Regions from separate parts of the Aureibacillus halotolerans genome, predicted to be linked through region 1. Evidence: a T-box and tRNA genes for the amino acid it is inferred to sense, from the RefSeq annotation. Region 1 holds a T-box; the other holds one or more tRNA genes.
What was found. A T-box is a leader RNA that pairs with one kind of tRNA and senses whether it is charged. The one in region 1 lies ahead of EV213_RS13125 (valine--tRNA ligase), so its partner is inferred to be a tRNA-Val.
Positions count from the first base shown of each region.

Region 2: it encodes a tRNA-Val, which carries the amino acid that the T-box ahead of EV213_RS13125 (valine--tRNA ligase) is inferred to sense. The anticodon was not compared.

Region 1 is NZ_SNYJ01000011.1:36,280-41,662, forward strand. It holds gene EV213_RS13110 (hypothetical protein) at 1-361, shown strand, start outside; gene EV213_RS20795 (hypothetical protein) at 900-1,067, shown strand; gene EV213_RS13115 (bifunctional folylpolyglutamate synthase/dihydrofolate synthase) at 1,099-2,385, opposite strand; gene EV213_RS13120 (hypothetical protein) at 2,454-2,642, opposite strand; T-box leader at 2,744-2,972, shown strand; gene EV213_RS13125 (valine--tRNA ligase) at 3,029-5,383, shown strand, end outside.
Region 2 is NZ_SNYJ01000002.1:207,980-213,362, forward strand. It holds gene EV213_RS03160 (hypothetical protein) at 1-214, shown strand, start outside; gene EV213_RS03165 (GNAT family N-acetyltransferase) at 225-650, opposite strand; gene EV213_RS03170 (YjcG family protein) at 640-1,173, opposite strand; gene EV213_RS03175 (phosphatidylglycerophosphatase A family protein) at 1,324-1,884, shown strand; tRNA gene EV213_RS03180 (tRNA-Val) at 2,039-2,110, opposite strand; gene EV213_RS03185 (MerR family transcriptional regulator) at 2,464-2,790, shown strand; gene EV213_RS20645 (hypothetical protein) at 2,828-3,073, opposite strand; gene EV213_RS03195 (ROK family protein) at 3,207-4,118, shown strand; gene EV213_RS03200 (type I phosphoribosyltransferase) at 4,216-5,001, shown strand; gene EV213_RS03205 (GntR family transcriptional regulator) at 5,026-5,383, shown strand, end outside.

The sequences.
Region 1 (5,383 bases):
ACGCTCGATCGATGCCAATGTTTTTGACCTTATTCGACTGATCAACGTGTTTCCTGATGAAGAGACGTCCGTTGCTTTGGAAGCGTATCAAAGGCACGTTCATCTTACTGAACAAGATGTTCGCTTGTTTGATGCAAGTATCCTTGATACAAGCTCGGCGGCACGATTGGCAACGAGGTATCTCTCTCGAAAAGGGAACTCTTCTGAGATTCAATTTTTGGATCGTTTGCAAACTTTGAATGCCAAGCTCAAGACACATCGAAGCTGGAGTGAACAGTTACAGACATTGGTCGGTGAGAAAGCAGCTGTCGTCGATGAGGCAACATTTCCTGAAAGCGAAGAAAAACAAGAAGTTGAATAGAAAACGGACGGGATGCGCATTTGCTCCGTCCGTTTTTCATTAACTCAACTTTCAGCACCTTTTATTTGGCAGGCAGTCTTAGATATCACTGGGTAAAGCCACAATCCAATATTGTTTTGCTTTTTATACAAGCTGCCATACGCTCGCTTTCACCCTAAAGGGCATAAGGGCAACATCGACTCAAAAAGACTTCGTCGTGATTTCTTTGCCACAGGGCGAACTACGAGCCTCCTCGATCGCTTGCGCAACTGTAGGATCTCGCTTAGCTCGCTTTTACACAATACGGGTACTAGTGCAACATCGATTCGAAAGGACCTCATCGTGTTTTCTTTTCACCCTTAGGGTACAAGTGCAACATCGACTCGAGAGTACCTCGCCGTGTTTTCTTTGCCGCAGGAGTCTCGCTAGTGGCATCTTTTTATGACCGCATCAAGTTATGATGTGATATGAATAAAAACGCAGAAACAAACATCTGCGTAGTCAAAATACGTAGACTCCTGCGGGAACAGCGCGAGCTGAAGATCCCGGAGGAAAGCTTTTGCTTTCCGAGGAAGCTGAAGCCGTGCCAGGCGGTAAAGTAAACACGATGAGGTACTCGCGAATCGATGTTGACCTTATACCATTTATGGTGCAAGCGAAGTATTTTGACGAAGCAGTCGTGATTTATGGTTTAGAAGTCCGCTTCGTTAGGCGCAGTCAACATTAAAAGTGCTTTTTGCTCTGCGAAAGTTGAGACATTAATTATTGAGCGTCTCAACGCTTTGCGCCAATGTTTTTCGGATATATCCTGCTAGATAAAGTGACCCCGTAATGAGGATTTTCCCACTCGTAGGAAGATGATGGGTGACATAATCATCGATATCTTCATAATACGTCCATGAGATGTTCGCTGCATCGAGCTCCGTCGAAATCATCTGTAAGGAAATGCGGCGTTCAACAAATGGTGAAGCAATGACATCAAAGGTGGCATTGATCGGAGAGAGGCTTTGAATCATATCATGCAATGACCGTCCGCTCGTAAACGACACGACAACTCGCTCTGGCATAAATGAATCGGCCTGCATTGCAGCGACCAATGCCTGCAGCTCAAATGGGTTGTGCGCCCCGTCAATTAGAATGTCTTTGCCATCTCTAGCCAACTTCTCATATCGACATGGAATTGTTGTCCATTCGAGGGCGGAAGTTGCTTTCGGCCAGTTTATAGAGACACCATTGACCTGCAATGCCTCAATTACAGCTAATGCTGTGGCTGCATTGTTTTTTTGGTAGAGCGCTGCGGAGATCATCGGAAGGCCTTTAATCGAATGAGAAAGTCCTTTGTAATGGAGTTGGTCACCTTCCCAATGGACGAAGAAATCCGAATTCAATTGTGTTATTGGCACTCTCTTAATCGAGTTTACTACCGTCGTTTGCGCGGCTTTGTTCTCAATGCTCATAATGAGCTGTTTAGTACAAGGCTTAACAATTGCTGCTTTATCGTTGGCAATGTCTTGGATCGTGCCTCCAAGCAAATCGGCATGGTCAAGCGTCATTTCTGTTAAAACAGCAATGGTTGGCTCGAGAATGTTCGATGGATCCGACCGTCCACCAACGCCATTTTCAAAGATAATCAGTGAGAGCCCTTGCTCTGAGTACCAAAACAATGCCGCCAAAATCATCATATGCATATGCCCTGCGTTTTCAATCGGGTGCTCGTCAAGCTTTGTTTTAATCCGTAAGAGGAGTGCATCGAAATCCTCAGAAGCGATTGGCGTACCATTGATTTGAATACGTTCTTCATAAGCTTCTAAATGAGGACCAGTAAAGAGACCATGTGAGACATTGGCGGCAGTCAGCATTGCTGATATATAATGAGCCGTTGAGCCTTTTCCGCAGGAGCCGGCAATCTGTACGATCGACATAGTAGAGGGATCGACAGAAAAAAGATCAAGAAGCTCTTGCATCGTCTGCAAGTGCCGTTGATCCGTTCGGTCGGTGAACTTATTGTAAAAGGATGAAAGAAAGGTATACGAAGTGGCATTCACAAGTGTCAGTCTCCTTTGCAAGCTATGGAGACATCATAACGGGAGTGCTGAGAACATGCAAGTGAGAATTAAAGCAATTCAAGATGAAAGGCAAGCAGTAAGCCAATCAGCAAACCGAGCAGCAAAATATCGAGCGGCGTTGGAAACAGCAATGTGCGAAGTAGCTGAAAAATAACGAGCGGGGTAATACATGCTTCGAGAACAAAGCAGCATTTTCGCACCCAAGGGGGCATGCGGTAACGTGAGTGTCGTTTCATGAAGTCCACTCCTTCTATTACTGATAAGCCTAACGATTTGATTATGTCGAGCATTTTATGAACAGACACTTGACCCCTTCTATACATATTACATATAATAGAGCAAAGCTATGACAGGAAAGAGTAAAAGAGGCGGTTGTTTTTAAGAGAAGAGCGTCATTGGCTGCGAGCGCTCAAACACCACTTTTTGAATGTCGTCCTCGAGCTGCTTCTTTGAACAGTGTGTAGAAGAAGCCGGCAACCGACCGTTATCTGGCCTTAAGTGCGCAGCGATTCATGTAGAAGCTGCGAATAAAGGTGGTACCGCGAACAACTTCTGTCGTCCTTTTATGGAGATAGGGGTTTTTTTGTTTTTCTAAAGCTAGATTATGAATGGAGGCCATAAAATGACACAGGAAAAAGAATTGCCGAAAAAGTACGATCCAAAAGGTGTTGAACAAAAATGGTATGCTCACTGGATTGAAAATGAGTATTTTAAAGCCGACCCGTCTTCAAATAAAGAACCGTATACGATCGTTATTCCACCTCCCAATGTGACGGGAAAGCTGCACCTTGGCCATGCATGGGACACGACGCTACAGGATTTATTGACGCGTTTCAAACGAATGCAGGGTTATGATGCCCTCTGGTTACCAGGAATGGACCATGCGGGTATTGCCACGCAGGCGAAGGTAGAAGAGCAGCTGAAAAAGGAAGGCACAAGCCGATATGATCTTGGGCGTGAAGCCTTTTTACAGCGAACAATGGATTGGAAGGAAGAGTACGCTGCTTTTATTCGCGAACAATGGGCGAAGCTTGGTTTGGGGCTTGATTATTCAAGGGAGCGCTTCACTTTAGACAAAGGATTGTCTCAAGCCGTTAATAAAGTGTTTGTGTCTCTATACGAAAAAGGTCTTATTTATCGTGGGGAATACATCATTAACTGGGACCCGGCGACAAAAACAGCGTTATCTGACATTGAAGTAGAGTACAAGGATGTGAACGGCCATTTTTATCATCTGCGTTATCCATTAGCAGATGGGTCTGGGTCTCTTGAGATTGCGACAACACGTCCAGAAACGATGCTCGGGGACACCGCAGTCGCTGTTCATCCAAAAGACGAACGTTACCAGCATTTGATCGGCAAAACGTTGATTCTTCCGATTGTAGGGCGAGAAATTCCGATTGTTGCAGACGATTACGTGGATCCAGAGTTTGGTTCGGGAGCTGTTAAAATCACACCAGCCCATGATCCGAATGATTTTGAAGTTGGAAACCGTCATCAGCTTCCTCGTGTTCTCGTTATGCATGAGGATGGCACGATGAATGAAAACGCGGGCGTGTATGATGGACAGGATCGCTTTGAATGCCGTAAAAACATCGTTCGTGATATGCAAGAATCAGGCGTTCTCTTTAAAATAGAGGACCATTTGCATTCCGTTGGTCATTCAGAGCGCAGTGGCGCAGTCGTTGAGCCGTATTTGTCCACCCAGTGGTTTGTGAAAATGGAGCCACTCGCAAAACAGGCAATTGACCTGCAACAAGATGAAGACAAGAAGGTAAGCTTCGTTCCTGAACGTTTTGAAGGCACGTACATGCGCTGGATTGAAAACATTCGCGATTGGTGTATTTCACGTCAGCTTTGGTGGGGGCATCAAATTCCTGCCTGGTATCACAATGAAACAAACGAGCTATACGTTGGTGAAACGCCGCCAGAGGATGAAAGTCAATGGACACAAGATACGGATGTACTTGATACGTGGTTCTCTTCGGCGCTATGGCCATTTTCTACATTAGGCTGGCCAGACACGTCCTCTGAAGACTTCAAGCGTTATTTTCCAAACAACGTATTGATTACAGGGTACGATATTATTTTCTTTTGGGTGGCTCGAATGATTTTCCAAAGTGTTGAGTTTACGGAGACACGTCCATTTGACGATGTGTTGCTTCACGGTCTCGTCCGTGATGAGCAAGGGCGCAAAATGAGCAAATCGATTGGCAATGGGATTGACCCAATGGATGTCATTGATCAGTATGGAGCAGATTCTCTTCGCTATTTCTTATCCACAGGGGGAACGCCTGGACAGGATTTACGCTTCTCAATGGAGAAGGTCGAATCGACGTGGAACTTTGCCAATAAGATTTGGAATGCGTCACGTTTTGCGATGATGAACATGGAAGGCATGACGTATGATGACATTGATCTAACACAGGCGCCAACACTTGCCGACCGCTGGATTCTTGATCGTCTAAACCAGACAATCGAACACGTGACGAGAAACCTTGAGAAATATGAATTTGGTGAAGCTGGAAGAACGCTTTACAACTTTATTTGGGACGACGTGTGCGATTGGTATATCGAAATGGCGAAGCTGCCGTTGTACGGAGAAGATGAAGCGGCGAAGAAGCAGGCACGTTCCGTACTCGCTCATGTTCTTGATCAAACGATGCGCTTGCTTCATCCGTTTATGCCGTTTATTACCGAAGAAATTTGGCAGCATTTGCCTCACAAAGGTGATTCTCTCGTGCTTGCTGAATGGCCAAAAGCAGATTCGGCATTCTCAGATGAAGAGGGCAACGAACAAATGCGCCGCATTGTTGAGATTATTCGATCTGTACGTAACAGCCGTGCAGAAGTGAACGCTCCAATGTCGAAGCCGATTGAGCTATTGATCAAACCGAAAAATGAAGCCATCGCTAAGCAGCTTGAGGCACAAAAACAGTATATAGAGCGCTTCTGTCAAACTGATCAGTTGACGATT
Region 2 (5,383 bases), on a different contig from region 1:
GTATCAGACGTATGCGGAGCGAATTCTTCCGGAGAAATGGCAGCCAAGGGAGCCGAGAGTGGAACGTGTCACCTTAATGACGAAGTCTATGGATACAGACAGCAATCGTCGTTTTGTTCATAGCAATTCAGACGTCGCCAAGGCAGTGCCATCCTTACAAAATTGGGAACGTGAAGAAACTGGTATAGGCAGGCATTTTGACCAATTCGCTTAACGCTTTTTTCTTACAACTTTTTTAACATCGTCACATGAGGCATGTTTGCTTCCATGAAAGGTTCTGAGACGGCTTCGTAGCCAAGCTTTTCATAAAACGGGAGCGCATGCGATTGCGCATTTAATTGAACCGCACTGAGCTGATTAAGCGTAGCCAATTTTTCAATGGCATGCATAAGATGCTTCCCAATGCCGTAACCTCGATGCGTGCTTAATACGCATAAACGCTCGACTTTGCCCACATTGTTTGTTGTTTCCCTAAAACGAACGGCTCCGACAGCTTGACCTTCCAAATAACAAACTGCGTGAAGAGCGACTGCATCGAACGCATCCATCTCTAGGGACCGAGGCACGTTTTGTTCTTCAATAAATACAAGCTCTCTGACACGGTGTGCATCGTCTCGAATGGAGTCATTTGCCGCCCATTTAACAATCATCGGCACGCAAGCCTTTGCTGGTTAAATGATAGGTTTCCGCAACCGTCCATGAACCGTTCTCAAGCTGGTAACAAAGATGAAAACGATCAATCGTTTCATTATAATCAAAAGAGGTCATTTTCAATCTCTCAAACACATCAAACAGCTCGTCATCTGACATGTCTTGACCTATCGTGATGTGCGGAACAAACGCATAATCCTCATCTCTGTGCAACGTGCCATCATTCAGCTCGTCATGCAAAGCATTGATTTTGTCTGATCTTTCAATTTTAAAATAGACAACATTGTTTACTGGGTGAAATGTGCCTACTCTAGAAACCTTCATTTCAAAAGGCTCGTGTTTGTTTGCCACCTCAGTAATCTGCTTGTGTAGTTGATCAAAATCTTTTTCGTCTAACTCAAATACAGGCTTTAATGTGACGTGTGGTGGGATATGTGAATAACGAGTGTCGTACCTCATCCTGTAAGAATTTGCTTTGTCCTGAAGTGTTTTTGAGGGGAAAGCAACAATGCCGAAGCGCACGATAATTCCTCCTATCCAATCGTTTCTTGCTCCATTATAGCAAATGATGACTAAGAAACGAATGCTGACATACATCTTTAAGAATCTAATCCATAGGCAAAAATAGCCAACGTTGGTATACTCAGATGAGAAAGGGAGGAGATTTTTTTAATGCCAGTCAATAAACGAGTGCATAGCAAGGTTGTCGCGCAGGCGGCGAAGGATCTCTTGATTGAACGAGGCGTCACAATAAAGGATGTTGCGGATATTGTGTATCAGATGCAAGCTCCATACAATGTGAATTTATCGTTTGATGAGTGTATAGAGAGTGTTGAAGCGGTTTTGGAGAAACGTGAAATTCAACACGCATTGCTTGTGGGAATCGAATTAGATAAGCTCGCTGAGAAAAAAATGCTTTCAGAACCACTTCAGTCCATTGTGGAAAGTGATGAAGGGTTATTCGGAGTAGATGAAACGATTGGTTTTGGAGCGGTGTTTGGTTATGGAAGTATTGCCGTGACAACCTACGGCCACCTGGACAAACAGAAAATAGGCATTATTCGGGAGCTTGATACAAAGCAGGAGCATGGGGTCCATACGTTCCTTGATGACTTAGTCGCCAGTGTTGCAGCTAACGCGTCAAGCAGATTGGCCCATCGATTAAGGGATCGGGAGGAAGATTTAGAGGAAGAAGAAATTCAGAAGCGTGATCATGAAGAGCGAATTAGTTAGGTGCCAGACAAAACGCCAACGAACCTCATCTTTGAAAAGAGTGGTCTAATGCCGCATGTCGAAAAGGTGATCAAGAGGTTTGGATGATGCGTTTAGTCGAATTCAAAGCATGCAAAAGAGCACTTTGTTTTTGCAAACAAAGTGCTCTTTCCGATGAGGCGTAAGGGAATTGAACCCCCGACCCCTTGCCTGTCAAGCAAGTGCTCTCCCGCTGAGCTAACGCCTCACGATATAGGAATCAATCTGTCGGGCTCTTCCAGCTAAAGTAGACGATCATGCTGGCGTTGTTTCGACAAGTAATATCATACAATGGAGGGTCCAAAGGTGTCAATACAAAATGCGCATTTTTTACTGATTTGATGGTGGAAATGTCATTTGTGCATGGCATTTGCAGGACAAGCAAATTCATTCAATACTTGCACTTCCCTTATGTTAACTTTTCAACAGTATGACGTTATAATTCATTACATAAATAAGTAGCCGTTTGTTTACATTGTCAGACTTTCTGACAATGTAGTAGCCTTTTTATCAAACTCTTCGTTATACTTACAAAAAGCCTGAGAATGGAGGAATGAGGATTTGGATACAGAGCCTACCTCTTATCGAGATCGAAAAGTGATTTCAATCGGTACCGTGAGTGAACTAACAGGTCTTTCGGAGAGGCAAATCCGCTATTACGAGGAACGGAAGCTCGTATTCCCAGACCGAACAAAGCGAGGGTTTCGTAAGTACTCCTTTGACGATGTGGAACGATTGATGGACATTGCAGACAAGATTGAGGATGGCGTTCAGACTTTTGAAATTCGTCAGGAAATGATTCGTAAGAAAAAAGCCGAAACAAAAGAAAATGTGCGTGAGAACATGTTGAGAGGTCAATTGAACGCCCATTTTAATCTCAGAAAATAAAGGATTGAAAGCTCTGTTGCCTATGCTGCAGGGTTTTTTATGATTTTGTCGGCATCATCGCTTCTAGCATAGCAATCATGAGCCGATCAAGGCGGTCATTCACGACTGTAGGGTCAAGTGTCGAAGTGACTTTATTGTACGTTGCAATTAACGCTTCTGATGGTTCAAAAAAGAGTTGCTCATCATCGGACTCATTGTACAAAACGATAAGTGCATCTAAACCAACGTTTAATGAGTCAATCGCCTTGCTAAGCTGTACCTGTTCCGTTTCGGTTAGCTTCATTGAAAAGAACCCCCTTTTCAAGAAGTGTGCGGAGCAGCTAGCGAAAATATACAAATGAACAATCGATAGATCATTCCTATTTGTTTTGGTAAAATGAATGCAGACTGTATTGCATTTGGGAAGGATGAGAGTGATGAAGGTTGCAGCAGGGATTGACATCGGGGGTACAAAAACAGCGATTGGGCTAGTGAATGAAAACGGTGTATTAATTGGCAAGAAGGTTATTCCAACGGATCTCAGCCTACCACCATACGAGATGATTGATCGCATGGCGGAAGAATTAAAACTGTTGTTACAGCAGTGTAGCATAACAGAAGATGGTTGTGCTGGCATTGGTATTGGTGCACCAGGGCCACTTAATTCGAAAGAAGGATCAGTGACATCGCCGCCAAATTTGCCTTCATGGAAAGGCATTCAAGTCACCAAACAATTGGAGAAACATTTTTCCATACCGATTTCGCTTGAGAACGATGCAAGTGCAGCAACATTAGCTGAAAAATGGGTTGGTGCAGCACAGGATGCGAATGATTTTATTTACATGACGATTTCTACGGGCATTGGTGCCGGAATCTTTGCAAATGGTCAGTTAATTACTGGGAAAAGTGGGAATGCTGGCGACATTGGGCATATGGTGATCGACCCCGCCTACGGTGCCCGTGAAGGCGAGTTGGAAGGTGGATTTGAGTATATAGCCTCTGGAACGGGAATCGCGAGGCATGCTTCAAAGCTTACAGGGGAGACGCTTACGGCGGCTGACGTGTTTGAACGAGCAAGGCAAGGTGATGCTCAGCTTCAAGCGTTTGTAGACACTATTTTTGAAAAAATTGGTGTAGGCTGTGTGTCATTAATTAACACGCTTGATCCTGAGAAAATTGTCATTGGTGGCGGGGTCACAAGAGTGGGTGCTCCTTTATTCGATGCTGTCCAAGCCTTTGTAAACGAACGTGCGCTTGGTCCATCAGGTCGCGAAACAACGATAGTCCCTTCAGGATTGGATCAAGATGCTGGTGTGATTGGGGCAGCTGCGATTGTGTTTTTAAACTGATTTTCCTTGGAAAAATACATAATGTTTGGAGGTGAATCTGCAAGCAACTTAACGAGGGATCTTATGCTTCCCTCGTTCAATGCATTTGCAGACAACCATGACCGATAGCAAACCGACACAAGAACATGCGATTCTTCTTGCTGGATATTTGCCACGAGCGGCAAAAGAGCTCGCAGAACAACTGCGTATAGAATTAAGAGAACGTTCACAATCTACAACCATTCATGCTTTTCCTCATTTGCCAAGCGAAGAATCACTATCTGATCTAATTTCTACACATGGGGAGTCGTCTTGGATCATTATTTATCATCCGGAAACAAAAGCGATGGAGTCCCTACACAACGCTTTTCATACTGTGTCACATAAAGTGATGATGCCGTATCCTTTGTTTTCAGCATTGAACGTGTCGCGAGAGTTGCCAGGTTATGCGGCTGCGCTCCAAGTTATTGTCGATGGGATTGAACGAACAGAGGATACAGCGTCCTCGTTAGTGTTGGACATTCCACGCTTGTTTCTAATTAAAACTCCTGTCACGGCAGCACAGGGTCTTGCTCAGAATGCAGCACTTGTTCTAGGTTGGCCGTATGCGGATAGGGAGAGCATTGAGGAACAAGGCATTGAACCGCTTGTGGAAACGCTTCAGCAGGTGTATAAACAGTCCACATATGCGTTTGTAATCATAGACGTTCAAACAGATGGAGATCAGCTTTTATCCATGATTAAACAAAAAATTGACGTGTCTGAAAGGTACCAGGAAATCGATGAAGCAATGTGCTTCGGCAGTCTTCCAACTCCATTAGAACGCGTTCGGCTCATTGAGATGGCTAAAGCGATTGTTGCTTGGATGTATGAGGAGTGTCAGAAACCGAAGTGGATTGATTGAATTTAGTACAGTGGGGTTTATAAAATGATTAAAGAACCGCTTTATTTACAAATATATAATGATATTTTGACGAAGATAAAAGAAGGCCATTACCAAAAAGGGGATCGTGTGCCTTCGGAGATTGAGCTTGCTGAGGAATTTAATGTGAGCCGCATCACCTCTAAACGTGCCTTAGATTTGCTCGCGCAGCACCAGGTCGTTCATCGAAAACGTGGCAAAGGGTCCTATGTGCTTCATGATGATCATCAGCTGCACGGTTTATATGAACCTCAGGACACAAGACCTGCTCGACGTAGAAAGATTGGGTTGGTCGTTCCTGGGATTGGTGCGACCTATGGATTAGAAACGATGAGACAGGTTGAGAAAGAAGTGCGCAAAAGGG